One region of the Halobacillus sp. AWH4_228 genome, then DNA from elsewhere that is predicted to be linked to it. Evidence: riboswitches for the same ligand, from Rfam matches in the RefSeq annotation. Region 1 holds a riboswitch; each other region holds the start of a gene.
What was found. A riboswitch is a leader RNA that binds a small molecule or an ion and turns the genes downstream of it on or off. The one in region 1 is predicted to bind thiamine pyrophosphate.
Positions count from the first base shown of each region.

Region 2: it holds a riboswitch for thiamine pyrophosphate, as region 1 does, so the genes downstream of both, ACXADP_RS05500 (acetylornithine deacetylase) here and ACXADP_RS09610 (YkoF family thiamine/hydroxymethylpyrimidine-binding protein) in region 1, are expected to answer to the same signal.
Region 3: it holds a riboswitch for thiamine pyrophosphate, as region 1 does, so the genes downstream of both, thiW (energy coupling factor transporter S component ThiW) here and ACXADP_RS09610 (YkoF family thiamine/hydroxymethylpyrimidine-binding protein) in region 1, are expected to answer to the same signal.
Region 4: it holds a riboswitch for thiamine pyrophosphate, as region 1 does, so the genes downstream of both, tenA (thiaminase II) here and ACXADP_RS09610 (YkoF family thiamine/hydroxymethylpyrimidine-binding protein) in region 1, are expected to answer to the same signal.

Region 1 covers NZ_JBSWTE010000001.1:1,907,274-1,910,855, reverse strand. The annotation lists gene ACXADP_RS09615 (hypothetical protein) at 1-770, opposite strand, end outside; TPP riboswitch at 989-1,089, shown strand; gene ACXADP_RS09610 (YkoF family thiamine/hydroxymethylpyrimidine-binding protein) at 1,452-2,054, shown strand; gene ACXADP_RS09605 (ECF transporter S component) at 2,051-2,629, shown strand; gene ACXADP_RS09600 (ABC transporter ATP-binding protein) at 2,629-3,582, shown strand, end outside.
Region 2 covers NZ_JBSWTE010000001.1:1,126,570-1,130,151, forward strand. The annotation lists gene ACXADP_RS05480 (alpha/beta hydrolase) at 1-349, opposite strand, end outside; gene ACXADP_RS05485 (hypothetical protein) at 549-965, shown strand; gene ACXADP_RS05490 (hypothetical protein) at 1,175-1,600, shown strand; gene ACXADP_RS05495 (GNAT family N-acetyltransferase) at 1,556-2,050, opposite strand; TPP riboswitch at 2,154-2,260, shown strand; gene ACXADP_RS05500 (acetylornithine deacetylase) at 2,340-3,582, shown strand, end outside.
Region 3 covers NZ_JBSWTE010000001.1:534,105-537,686, reverse strand. The annotation lists gene thiE (thiamine phosphate synthase) at 1-90, opposite strand, end outside; gene thiM (hydroxyethylthiazole kinase) at 87-851, opposite strand; gene thiD (bifunctional hydroxymethylpyrimidine kinase/phosphomethylpyrimidine kinase) at 848-1,651, opposite strand; gene thiW (energy coupling factor transporter S component ThiW) at 1,698-2,186, opposite strand; TPP riboswitch at 2,266-2,375, opposite strand; gene ACXADP_RS02725 (PucR family transcriptional regulator) at 2,464-3,582, opposite strand, start outside.
Region 4 covers NZ_JBSWTE010000001.1:2,553,374-2,556,955, forward strand. The annotation lists gene thiO (glycine oxidase ThiO) at 1-192, opposite strand, end outside; gene tenI (thiazole tautomerase TenI) at 182-796, opposite strand; gene tenA (thiaminase II) at 793-1,488, opposite strand; TPP riboswitch at 1,598-1,705, opposite strand; gene ACXADP_RS13045 (NUDIX domain-containing protein) at 1,750-2,190, opposite strand; gene ACXADP_RS13050 (hypothetical protein) at 2,308-2,469, opposite strand; gene ACXADP_RS13055 (hypothetical protein) at 2,562-2,810, shown strand; gene ACXADP_RS13060 (hypothetical protein) at 2,861-3,094, shown strand; gene ACXADP_RS13065 (2-thiouracil desulfurase family protein) at 3,365-3,582, opposite strand, start outside.

The DNA.
Region 1 (3,582 bases):
ATGTTTTCCAAAACTAAAGGTTTGTATTTAGCATACAACGGATGCTGTGGGGACGATATTATGTCAGTCGGAAGCGCACCGTACCCACTTCCCCATTCCGAAGGATCCTGACTGAAACAGTTCTCGCCTAACGTAAGAAGGTGGGACTGCACCTGATCAAGCCCGTAAGGCATTTGATTATGGACGAGTCCTTTATGCTTGTCCACGGAGATTAGTAGATTTTGAAAACACTGCCATTCGTGGAAATCCATCTCACTGACACTCATCAAATGTTCAACAGCTTTAACGGCTCCAGCCACACCCGTTTTCCAGGCTTCTGTTTCCCTTTGAGAGCAGTCGATGAGAAAACCGGCCAATTCCGCCCCCGGGTTAAACATCCAGTTGGACTGCACCCCTTCCCTCCACGACCACCAGGGCGCATGAGGAAAATGGTTGACTTCAGGAATAACCGAAGGCCACATCCCTGATTGACGATCGTATGAGCGAAGGAGGTAGGAAACCATCTGTTGAAGCAGCGGCTCTTTGGAAGATACATTCAATTCAGCAAGCACTTGGGAAGCTGCCCATGTGGCCATTGGAGACGAAGCTGGAAGTTGAAAATCCGGCTCAATTCCGTGACCAAAACCTCCATCTTCATTTTGGAACGCACTCAAGTATACGAGGACCTTTTCTTTAGGACCTCTTTCAAAAAGTGCTTCCCATCTGGCTGCTTCCAATGGACGTGCATACCGCTTCATCCACCTGCTTGTGCGATTCATGTGAGTGTTCATATCTGTCTTCCCCTTCCCATTGATGGTATCCCTTGTCTTCTGATTGTCCGACTCTTTTATTCCACTCAAGATATGACAGATTCTATTATCTTCAGCGTATCACGATTGGAAGATTTTGAAAATGAACTCTATCATTCGTATTCATAAAAAGGAGAATAAACATTTACAAATATTCCAACATCCGCTACGATAGAGTCAATACAAAAAACTGTATACATATGAGGCACTAGGGGAGCTGCTGCGAGCGGCTGAGAGGATGATCCGACCCTTGGCACCCGAACTAGATAATACTAGCGTGGGGAAGTGCAGCCGTTCTATCAATCAGGCCTTTACAGGTTTTATTCATCGATCAACGGACTGCATTCCCATGGGATGCAGTTTTTTTGTGTTTGGGTCTGTTATTGCTTGGTGTTGTTATTTAACATGTGAGCTCCTATCACCCCTTTCTGTCATGGGATTTGCAGGAGGCGGCCTTGGGAATGACTCCCTTTCCACGGGGTACCGTGAGCCTCCTCAAACTTCGTTCCCCGCGGAAAGCGGACAATTTTCTCTGCCATCCCATGCTCTGAGTAAACAACGGGCCGGACCCCTAATTCCAGACGGAGACGATTTAGTACTCGTTTAAAATAACAACAACAGACTTTAACAGAGCTTTGTGTTTAAAAAAAGGAGGAATGATGGATGAATCAAGTTTGTGGTACATCGAAAATTGCTGGATGTTCGTTTTCCATACATCCGATGAGTGATGAGTTTGCGGGTATAATTCTGGAAAGCTTAAAGGAAGTGGATACATCTAAAGTATGGCTCGATACCGATGATGTCTCTACGACGGTACGGGGGCGGATGGAACATATTTTTGATGTGACAAAGGCTATCCTTCTTCATGTATCCAAAGAAGGTGTTCATGCGGCTTTTCATGCGACTTATTCAATCGGGTGCCCGGGAGACTCGGCTGGAGACACGTATATGGCTGAATCCCTGCAACGGAGGAATGAAGACACTTCCCGCTCGATTACCCAGCCATTAGCAGCTAAGTTTTCGCTCTATCCAATGGGAGGGGACAGTTATATGGATACAATATACAAGCAGATTGAAGCGATGAAATCGAAGGGCATCCAAGTGACGCCCGCCCACTATTCTACAAGACTTGACGGAGATACCCATACGGTTTTCGAAGGGTTGGAAAACGTTTTCCGTGAGACAGAAGCTTCAGGGTCGTCTCACACCGTCATGACTGTATCGGTGTCGGTCAACAGCCCTTCCTCCAGGGGGAGCATCTTATGAAAAACTGGAAACTCAAAGAAATCGTTGTTCTATCTGTCTTGTCCGTCGTTTTCGCTGTCGTCTATCTCGCTTTCCTGCCTGTTGGAAAACTTCTCTCAGGTCTCTTTGGTCCAATCGGATATGATTTTATCTTTGGTATCTGGTTTATCGTATCCATCATTGCCGCCTATATTTTACGCCGCCCGGGCGCAGCTTTTCTCTCTGAAACCATCGCAGCGACAATTGAAGTTCTGCTCGGGAATGCTTCCGGTCCCCTATTGATTCTAACGGGAATGATTCAGGGATTCGGAGCGGAAAGTGCGTTTGCTCTGACGCGTTACCGGTCTTATCATCTTTCTGTACTCATGCTCGCCGGCGTGATGGCTGCCGTTTTCAGTTTCGCATGGGGGTATTTCCAATCTGGATACGCTGCGTTAAGTGGTGGATACGTCGCTGCCATGCTGATTGTCCGTATGGTCAGCGGCGCTGTGATTTCCGGAGTATTGGGTAAAGCCGTGGCTGACGGACTTGCCCGTACCGGCGTCCTTTCCAGTTTTGCTCTCGGGCGGGAATTAAGAAAGAAGAAGGCTTCCTGATGAAGACGGCTGTACAATTGGAAAACCTGACGCTTACGTATGAAGAAAATGAAAAAACCGTATTGACGGATATCACCCTCTCCATCGAAAACGAACAGGACACCCTCATCCTTGGCCCGAGCGGTTCAGGAAAAAGCTCGCTTGTCCAATGTATAAACGGGCTTTACCCGGAGGATTTGGATGGCGAGATGAATGGGCGTGCTGCCATTTACGGACGCTCAACAAGCGACTTCAAACCGGGAGAGCTGGCTAAAACTGTTGGAAGTGTTTTTCAAGACCCCGAAACTCAATTTTGTATGCTGACCGTCGAGGATGAAATCGCCTTTGGTTTAGAAAACCTTCATGTACCTGCTGAGGAGATGGAACACAAAATAGATGATGTCCTTGCACAGGTGAATCTACTGGATAAAAAAACGTCGTTCATCCATCACTTGTCCGGCGGACAGAAGCAGAAACTGGCCCTTGCCTGTGTGCTGGTGATGGAGCCGGACATCCTTCTCCTGGATGAACCGACAGCTAATCTGGATCCGCAGTCTGCTCGTGATTTCATTACTATTCTGACTTCCATAAAAAAAACTAGAAGTCTCACCTTGATTGTGATCGAACACAGATTGGAAGGATGGCTGGAACTTCTCAAGCATGTCATTGTACTCCACTCCGATGGCGGGATTCTTACAAAGGGGCCGTTAAAAGAAGTCATCAATAACCAGGGCCGCGCCATCCACAATCAGGGGATCCGGCTTCCCTATGCTGTGCAGTACAGCATAGACGAAGACTGCCCTCCTCCCTATCCATTTACCCTGGAGGAGTTATCGCAGCGGAACATTGAAGTTCCATCAAATGTTCGTAACCCGAACAGACGCGGAAAGGCGCTCTTGGAATTATCCGATGTCCAGTGGAAACATATTTTAAAGGATCTCACTCTCTCCCTTTATGAAGGAGAATGGATTGCT
Region 2 (3,582 bases), 780 kb from region 1:
CTATGCCGGAAATGCCGGGATATTGAGCAGCGAGGTCCAGGGTCAGCGTGCCTCCCATCGACTGACCGATGACGAATACTTCCCTGCACCGGGAGTACAACTGCAGATAAGCGGCTTCGATTTCCATATACCAATCGGAGAACGAGCAGGAAGCCAGATCTTTATAGTGCGTTCCGTGACCTGGAAGTCGTGGCACCGATACGGTATAACCTTGATCCGCCAGCCCTTCTGCCACCTCTCTCAGACTCTGGGGCGTTCCTAAAAAGCCATGACAGAGCAGTACCCCTGTATCATTTCCTTCAAAAAACAACGATTCCGCACCATCAATAACCGGATAGGCTTCCTTCATCATGTTTCCCTCCATCTTCATTCACTGGTTGTTCGATAAAAATCTATTAGTGCTATTAAAATACAATAATTCCGATAAGTCAACTATGTTATATAAGCTGATCCATTTGATCAACGCTTTCCTTCCATGTGAAATGGATTTTTCAAGGGCCATCCAGGAATGCTAGAATAGAAGAGAAAGTGTAAAAGGGGGCTTGCTTTTGAAGGGAATCCTATTGGTGCTTTTATCTGTTTTAATCCTGACAGCGTGTCAAAGTGAAAGGGAATGGTCCTTCTCTGAAATTGGGAAAAAGGATCTTCCAGGGGACGCGTTGTCCTATTTTCAAACGGTAAAAAATAGACATGGAAATCATATGTTCCAAGAGGGAGATCAGAATACGGTGTATATCTATTTGAACGGAACAAAACAGGGCGAAGGGGCGGAATATTATACATCCTTCGAGGTCCGGGCAGAAGAAGATACGCTGAACCTGTTATACAAGACAGGGGCCGGCGCTGGTGGTTCGGTTAAATCCGAACGCTTCTACAGAGTCGACGGTTATCAAAGTTATGAGATCCTGAGGATTTATGAAAACGGAAAAGAAGCCGCCTTTGAGACCATATCTCTGGGCGGATAATTTTCTCTATCCCTATAGAAAAAGGACTCTCCTCCTCTCATTGCCTTACCCTGATCCATAGGCGTCGCCAACGCCTATACTGCAATCTGGTCATGTGGTGAGGTCTTGAGGAAGTTGAAGCCTGCGGGAACAGAACAGACCCACCCAAAACCGGAACCTGCGCTTCTTTTACCTACATAAATAAAACAACATGAAAGTGAGCCTGTACGATGCGGAAAATTCTTGCTGCCTTAATCAGCAGTTTTGTAACAGCTTTATTGGTTTCTATTTATCTCACATCGGATTACAGCAACCTGGTCGGAAACTTATATTTTAATTTAGTCAACATCTATTTGGGGCATGCTGTGTTTGCCCTCCCCCTATCCTTGATAGCCGATCGTTTAAGCAGTCAGCTGTCGTTGGGACGCTTTTTTATTGAGTGGGGCCTGTATCTTTTAATTGGACCACTTCTAGCTGTGTTATTGGCTGTCTTTACGATGTTCTTAAGCTTGTATCTCATACCGATCAGTTTCATTTTTCCAATCACCTACACGCTCGTTAAAAAAATTCCTGCTGCTTTCCTGAAGAGGAGTCTGACAGCGGCTGTCCTCTTATCCGTTGCGGTCATCATGGCTATGTATTACAGTATCCGTTAGTTTCAGGGTCATAAATAAGCTGTTCGGGTCTTCCTTGTAGCCGGCGAAAGGACCACAGAAAACAAACCCGAAGTTCTTATACAGCTGGACAGCCGGATGGAACGCCTCTTGAGACCCGGTTTCTATAAAGAGCTGTGTATACCCTCGGGCGCTGGGTTCATTTATGATGTGTTGGAGCAATCTGTGGGCGACGCCTCGTCTTAAATGGGAAGAGGCCGTTCTCATCGACTTGATTTCTCCGTGCGCCGGATGGAGTTCTTTCAACGCTCCCATTCCTGCCAGCTCTCCCTTTTCCCAGGCTGTCCAAAAAGTCACGCCGGGCTGCTTTAATTTTTCTATATCCAATGCGTGGATGCTTTCTGGCGGGGAGTGCAGGGTCATATTGAAAAGGTGTTCCTTTATGAATGCTTGTACTTCATCGCTTGTTAAATCATCGTTTTTGATGTCCATCCATGGCCTCCTGTTTTATACGTCCTCCATCTACATTTCGCGTTTAAACGGGACTTGTCCTTTCCGGCCCCCTGTGTTGTAATGAAAATAACAGTTTTATAGCATGTTTCACTAGGGGAGCCCTGATGACGGGGCTGAGAAAAGCAGAAGCTTTGACCCTTACAACCTGATCTGGCTCATACCAGCGGAGGGAAGTGAAGCGGTCGATGATTGATCTTTTCTTACATGATGATCAAGCCCGCTCCTTCTCTCGAAGGGGCGGGCTTTTTATATGGAAGGAGAGAGTACGATGATTCAGTTAGAGGAATTGCTGCAGAGAGTGGAGGAAAAGGAAGAGGAGATGCACCAGCTTCTAGGGGACTTGGTCGCCTTTCCGACGTTAAGCCCTCCAGCCCGAAATGCGGCGGAAGCACAACAGTACATAGAAGAGTATTTAAGCCGGATGGATTTTGAAATAGACACGTGGGAACTGTACCCCGGCGATCCGATTGTCGTCGGAACGAAAAAAGGAACCGACCGGGAACACAGCAGAAGTCTCATCTTAAACGGTCATATTGATGTGGCTGCGCTGGATGAAGGGGAATCGTGGGAGCATGATCCTTTTACACTGACCTCGAAGGACGACCGCTTGTACGGTCGCGGCACGGCGGATATGAAAGGTGGAATGGCGGCTGTTCTGTTTGCACTCAAACTGCTCCATGAAGCGGGAATCGAGCCGACCGGCGACCTTCATGTGCAGTCCGTCGTCGGTGAAGAGGTCGGAGAAGCAGGAACAAAATCCTGTGGAGAAAGAGGGTATCATGCCGATTTAGCCATCGTAGCCGATACGAGTAACTGTGCCATTCAGGGGCAGGGAGGCGTCATTACCGGATGGATTACGATTGAAAGTCCGGAAACCTTCCACGACGCGGAACGCCGTTCGATCATTCATGCCGGTGGAGGAAGATACGGAGCAGGGGCAATTGAAAAAATGATGAAAATCATCCAGTCGCTGCAGGAATTGGAGCAGCACTGGGCGGTGACGAAATCGAGTCCAGGCTTTCCACCTGGATCGACGACAATCAATCCGGCTGTCATTGAAGGTGGAAGGCATGCCGCTTTTATCGCCGACCGCTGTGCTTTATGGATTACCGTGCACTATTATCCAGAAGAGCATTATGAAGATGTGATCGAAGAAATTGAAGCACATGTCCGTGCTGCCGCCCAGGCCGATCCATGGCTGAAAAACCATGCCCCTCAATTCAAATGGGGAGGAACGTCCATGATCGAGGAGCGCGGAGAAATCTTCCCCGCCTTTTCTGTCGATCCTGCCCATCCAGGGGTACAGCAGCTTCAACAAGCCCATAAAATCATCCATGGTACGCCGGCGGAAATGTCCATGTCTCCGACTGTGACGGATGGAGGATGGCTCTCAGAAGCAGGCATCCCGACCATTCTCTACGGTCCCGGCACGCTGGATCAGGCGCATGCGGTGAATGAGTCGCTGGACAGGAGACAGCTGTTGGATTATACGAAAACAATGATGGCTTTTT
Region 3 (3,582 bases), 1.4 Mb from region 1:
AATCGCTTCGTCCAGGATGGATAAAGGGTCCCTGTCACAGTCCTGACTGCCCATGATCAAATATTTTCTGAGCTGCTGTTCCAAATTCACCGGTCCGCCTCCTCTTCTGCTCCCAGAGCATCGATAAACGCAGGAACAAATGTCCCGGGTCCTGACACATGAGGGTGAGAAGCGGCCTGTTCTGCTGCTTTACCAAAATGATAGAGACCGGCCCGGACGTTTCCTGCGCGGTCTCCTTCAATGGCAAGAAACGCAGTGAGAACGGCACCAAGCAGGCATCCGGATCCTGTGACTTTTGAAAGCCATTGGTGTCCTGTATCGTTTTTGAAGACTTCTCCTTCATACCCGATCACATCGGTTTTGCCTGTGCAGACAGCCATCGTCTGATAAAGTTCAGAAACTTTGAGAGCAATCTCATCGGTATTGGAGGCTTCTCCAGAGTCCACCCCTTTTGTTTCGACTTTCTCTCCAGCAAGGAAAGCCAGTTCTCCCGCATTGCCTTTGATCACATCGACATGAACCGTCGACAATATTTTCCTACAGGCCTCTTCCCTGTAGGAGGTGGCAGCGACTCCTACAGGATCCAGAACGACAGGGACGCCGGCTTCATTCGCCGCTTTTCCCGCCTCCAGCATCGCTTCCACCTGCTGCTCGTTCAATGTGCCGATATTCAACAGAAGGCCGTCTGCCAAACGAGCGACATCCCCGGCTTCCTGAACGGCATTCGACATAATCGGCGAAGCGCCGAGAGCAAGCAGGCCGTTGGCTGTATAATTCATGACGACTGCATTGGTAATGTTATGAATCAAAGGACGTTCACTCCGCAGCTTCTGGATCAATGTTTGTGTCATGGATGAAAAACCTCCCTGCGTACAGCGAAATGATTGGTCGGGCCGTCCCCTTTACCAAGATCGAAAGAATGGCGAATAGCCTCTGTCACAAAATGCTTGCCCTTCTCTACCGCCTGCGCGAGCGGATATCCCTGGCTCATATAAGCGGCTATAGCAGCCGAGTACGTGCAGCCTGTGCCATGGGTATTCGCTGAATCAATCCGTTCTTCTTCGAAGGTGTGCAGCTCATATCCGTCATATAGAAAGTCGACCGCTTTCCCTTTTAAATGGCCGCCTTTTACAAGCGCAGCACCGGCTCCCAGCTGTTCTACAATTTCCACAGCTGCTTCCTTCATATCCTCTTCATGATGGATCCTTCGATTGAGAAGGGTTTCTGTTTCCGGAATATTGGGGGTGACAAGCGTCGATTCTGGTACAAGATGCCTTTTTAAATAGATCTGTTCTTCCTGCTCTACAAGCGGATCTCCACTTTGAGCAATCATGACAGGGTCCATAATATACGGAGCATCAATGGTCTGCATCCAGTCTTTAATGACCTGCATCATTTCCTTATTGGCAATCATCCCTGTCTTCACAGCGTGCACCGGCATATCATCACTTACCGCAAACAGCTGCTCACGGATGAAGGAGTCAGGGAGATGATGCACATCTTTGACTCCTGTCGTATTTTGGGCGACAACCGAAGTCACCACACTCATACCATAGCTTTTCAATTCCTGGAATGTTTTCAAATCGGCCTGGATGCCGGCTCCTCCACTTGGATCCGTACCGGCAATTGTTAATACACATGCGGGTTTCATTGAACCACTTCCTTTCCTATCAATCATTCTTTTCAATTGGATTTCATCAGGACTGCGGGAGCGGGCTTTCCACCTTCACTCTTGATAAAAGGAACACAGCAATGACCGCTCCTGACAGACTACTCACTAGAAACGACGGAAGAAATGCAAAGACCGCTGCTGAGCTTCCCATGAACCAGCTGGCGAAGGGAACGGCGGCCAGAGCACCAATCACACCTGTGCCCAGCACTTCTCCTGCTGCTGCAGAAAGCTTCCGTGCATAAACCTTATAAAATACACCGGCAAAAAACGCCCCGAACATACCTCCGGGAAAAGCCAGAATCGTCCCGAGTCCCAGCAGAAAACGCAGCAGGCCGATGACAAAAGCGACCGCCACCGCTGGAATCGGACCGAGCATTACGGCTGCCATGACATTGACGGCGTGCTGGACAGGGTAGGCTTTGGCTGCTCCAGCGGGAAACCATAAAAACTGCGAGCCTAGTGTACCTACGGCCACAAGGACGGCCATGAATGTAAGAATTCTGGTTTTATTCATCAGTCAGCTCCTTCCTGGGAATAAAATAAAAAACCAGGTCCACCGGGGACCTGGTTTTGATAGAAGAAGTCGATCAATGACGATCATGTGACTACTTCCCTCCGCTGGTATTAACCAGATCAGGTACGTAAGAGTCAGAAAGCGTCCATGCTTTCCTCTCAGCCTCTTCAGGCTCCCCTAGTAGTTTTGAAATCTATTCACTTGCATCCATCATAACAAAACTGGTTGAATCTGTCATCATCTCCTGCCTCATGCAGCCAGGCAAAAAGACTTCCGTTCACTGCGGCCCGGGCTTCTCTACTTTTTTCAGGAGCCACAGCCGCACACTCAGCTCCAGTAAAAATAAATCATCCGCGTTCAATAAGGACAACCCCGTCAGCTGTTCAATATTCCTCAGCCGGTGCAGAAGGGACTGCCGGTGCAGATTCAGTGCTCTCGATGTCTGGCTGACATTGCTGTTGTACTTGTTATAAACCATAAATGTATGAAGAAGCTCCGCCTGCCTTTTCTGATCATAATCAATCAGGGGCTGGAGAGTATCCTGAACAATATCCTCGATTTCCTTTTTATGGGATAAGGCCATCAAAAGCCTGTTCATCCTTGTCTCCTTAAAGAATGTCCGGCCCCCGGCCTCGTTCTGCTGCTCTCCCATCTGCAGGGCTGTCCGCGCTTCCTCATAGCTGTGATGGAATACTTGATACCCGTCTTTATGACACGAAATCCCCCATTGGATCGTGACACCAGCCAGCAGCTCGAACAAACGCCTTTCGACAAGGTCCAGAAATTGATTCGCTGCTTCCTCACTGCCTGCTTTATCCGCCTCCAGAAAGATGATGACTTTCTCTTCATCAAAGGTCGTCATCACCTGCCGTCCCACCATGTGCCCGGCATAAGCGGCCTCCTTCTGTATGTAATAGTTGCGGCTCTGTAGAGAAGAAGAAGAGGGAAGCTGTCCATCGTTTCCTACTGAACGGCTTGCCGGCTGATGGAACAGAACCTCTCCGACAAAGCAGACGTAAGGTTTCTCAAGATCATAGCCGAGAAGCCTGGCTTTCGACAACAGCTGCTTGTCCATGCGCTGCTCCTGCTTCGCCAGTTCCAAAAGAAAGTTATCCTTGAGACGGATTTCTGTCATTTCGATGGCATTTTCCTTCACGAAATAAAGGGCACAGGCGGTCAGCGTGTGCTCAAGAATCGTCATCATCTCTGTTGTTACCTCTTGGTCCTTTTCCGGCTGAAACAACAAATATCCCTGTTTCTTATAGTTGGATAGAATCGTAAGCTGATAACAGCATTCTTCACCGATTTGATAAGCTTCTATAAAATGTGTAAGCGGGTGCTCCACACGGAAAGGATGCTCAATTAAAGAAACAACCGCTTCTTTACGCCCGTTCAA
Region 4 (3,582 bases), 650 kb from region 1:
CGCCATTTGAAAAAGCGGATCGTCCCCTTTCCATTCGGACTGAGCCCCAAGCATGCCGGCGGCGGCGCTTGATGCTTTCTGTCCAGTTTTCCCCCGGTCGATGACGAGGACTTTTTTCTGCCGCTTAACCAGCTGATACGCAATAGAATTCCCAATCACTCCACCACCCACAACAATTGCGTCATAAAACATCCCTCCATCTCCTTCCCAGTCGGTATTGATAACGGCGGACCGCCTTTTCCGCATCGTCTGCTAATAGAATGCCGGATAGTACAGCCGCTCCCGACGCTCCAAAGGGCTGAAGACGGCTGACATTTTCCGGTGTCAATCCCCCTATCGCGGTGACAGGCAGCGAGACTGCCTGTGTGACCCTCTGCAGAGCCTCGAGCCCGCGTCCCGCCGATCCAGGCTTGGATGCTGTCTCAAAGACATGTCCGAACAAAATAAAATCTGCTCCCCGTTTTTCTGCAGTGACAGCTTCTTCTACAGAATGGACCGAACACCCGGCGTTTAAAAAAGGAAAAGCCCGCTTAACCTCTTCGACCGGAAGACTGTGTCCGGACAGCTGCACGTGAGGCACTGCTTTTGCCACGGCTACATCCACCCTGTCATTGATGACGAGCTTTTCGGTTGGAAACCCAAGGTCTGTCAAAGCATCTACAGTATCCGCCACTTCACTTGCGGACCACTGCTTTTCACGAAGATGGAAGAAATCAATCATCGGTTCAATCGCAGCCACCCTTGTGCACAGTTCCTCCCTGGACTGCCGCCCTGTGGAAATGACGTGCAGTTTCATTCACGTCCGGCTGCGATCGACTGTTTTAAATCAAACGGCCATTCCTCCATACGGTAAGCCATTTCCCAGAACATATATTCATACTGACTGCTGATGATAAACAATTCCTTCATCCGGGATCTGCCGGCATCTGTTTTCGCTTCAGCCAGTTCATCAAGGCGCTCGATCTGCTCTTCTACAAGCGTCCGGAACCAATCCCCTCCGTAAGCCGCAATCCATTCCTGATAGACCGGTTCTTCCGGTGACGATTCTTTCAAATGTTCGCCGACTTCATAATACAGCCAGTAGCACGGAAGAATCGTCGCAATCACATCCCCTAAGTCCCCGTTATACGCTCCTCTGTACATATGGGACGCATACGCATAGGCCGTTGGTGACGGTTTGAACTGCTCCCGCTCTTCCTGCGTAATGCCCAGCTGCTTCGAAAAATTCTCATGAAGCCCAAGCTCAGCTTCATACGTACTTTGAGCATGAGACGCCATATTGGCCATGACAGCCATATCTTCAGACTTTGCAGCTCCCAGTGACTGGACACGGGCAAAATGAGACAAGTAATACGAATCCTGAAGCACATAATAACGGAACTTTTCGAGAGGAAGCGTTCCCTCTCCAATCCCTGTGACAAAAGGATGGTGAAAACTTCCCTCCCAAATCTCATCCACGGCCTTTCTGATTTCTTCTGAAAATGTCATATCCACTCTCTCCTTTGTTGAACGATCCGCCACTGATTTTTTCCACTAAAAAAGCCACTTTCCCCGGCATAGGAAAAGTGGCTGATATACATTTATTTTCATAGACATGTATAGGTATCGGCCACTTCCCTACGCTGGTATAAACCAGATCAGGTTCCAAGAGTCTTAAAGCATCACTTTAATCTCAGCCTTTGAGAAGGCACCCCTAGTGGATCGCTCGTTATTAAATTCCCTTTCATCGTAACACGTTAGAATTTTTTGTCAAAAACAAATTTTCGACTGCCGTTCCACGGCTTTCTGGATACTGTTGGCGGTCCATGGAGGAATCGGGACGGGACTCTCGTTTAGACCCGGCTCGACCCAGACCATGTCCGCCACTTCTTCCGGACTCTTTATATAGGGCTCTCCTGTGAAATCCGTAGTCAAAAACACGATATTCAGAACCTGGATATCCCCGATTAAAAAAGTATTGCTGTGTACATAGGTAAGGTCCCCATCCAAAGTGAGGCCGATCTCCTCTTTAATTTCACGGCGGACGTTATCTTCCAGCACATCAAGGGAATCCGGACTGAACTCCATTTTCCCTCCAGGCAGCGAATACAATCCTCCCGCGTGCTCCTCTTCCGGTGACCTTTGAATAAGTAGAATATGGTCCTCTTTCATAATGGCCGCTTCTACGTTTATGATATAAGAATACGACATATACAAACCTCCTTTTTTAACCAATCCTTACCAAATTCGACACACCGCTTCAATTTCCTCCCCCTCATGAAGAAAAGACTATTGAGCATATTCATAGTGTCTCTTTATTATAAACCGTTACACAGAACGGATAATAACGTCTTTGACTTTCTGCATCGCTCCATCAATGGCAGAAGCCTTCAGGGAAGCGAGGTAGACAACGACACCTGCTCCTTCTTCCACCTTACCAAAGCGCTGGATATCCACGATAATGGTCCTCTGCAGGGAAGGACAAGTCAAGTCATTTCATTCTAAAAACACCCGCCCTTTTCAGGACGGGTGTTTTTTTATGCTCATCTCAGGTAAAATATGGCTCGGAGAGGAGGAAAACAATGACACAACTGAAAGTCCTTTCTGCGTGGAACATCCTTCCCGCTGCGCTTTTGATCACTGCCGGATGGTTTCTGTTGGATGTCAATCCATCCAACACCTACACGGGATCCCTCTTTCTTATCCTGTTCTGGACAGTGAAAAGCGGACTGGACGCCTGGAGGTATCACTTGATCCGCCAAAATAAGCATGCCATTTTAAACTTCGGCTTTACCGCTGTCAGTCTTGTCTTGTTGTTTTATGTCCTCTAAGGGAAGGCAGCAGTTAAAGAGAACCATCCACTTATAAGGAGCGGATACATATGTTAAAAAAGATTCGAATCCTCTTATCAGTCATAATCATCCTTTTGTCCGGCTACGGATTATGGACAGATAAATCAGGAGACCTTTTGTCTTTCACTCTCGCAGGTTTTGCCATTCTTATGGTTATCCTTGGCCTTGAAGAACAAAAAGAAACAACCAAAAAGCGTGCCTCCATTTATTATGCGGTCTCTGTTTTCTGTCTGTTTACTTCCATAGCCGGATTCATCCAATAATAAGAGTCCCTTTAGATGAGATCCCTATTCCTGCAAACGCGACTTAAACATCCTAGATCGCATAAGGGAAGGCGACGTGGAGTGTTCGATGGTGACGCCTGTGGAAAAGCATAAGGTGAAGATCCACTTGGGCAGGTGGTTTTCGTGCCCAAGTCAGCTGAGGCCGTGCCCGCGGCGGGCATCCACCGATAGGCGGAGCGTGACAATCGCAGTCCCCCCCTCGAGGAGAAAAGCTTTTCTACATGAGGAGAGCCCCTGGAGAGGGGCTCTTTACACCAACGTATGGATAAAATCAATTTCACTCATCACCTGTATGCCGTTCCGTTCAAGCAGGGCCGCCGTGACCCCTTTTCCAGTAACCTGTCTCCCGCTGAACGTGCCGTCATAGACGAGGGTACTGCCGCAGGACGGGCTTCCCTCCTTCAACACTACCGTATCAATCTGCAGATCTCTTACCGTTTCCAACGTCAAATATGCCCCTCTTATGT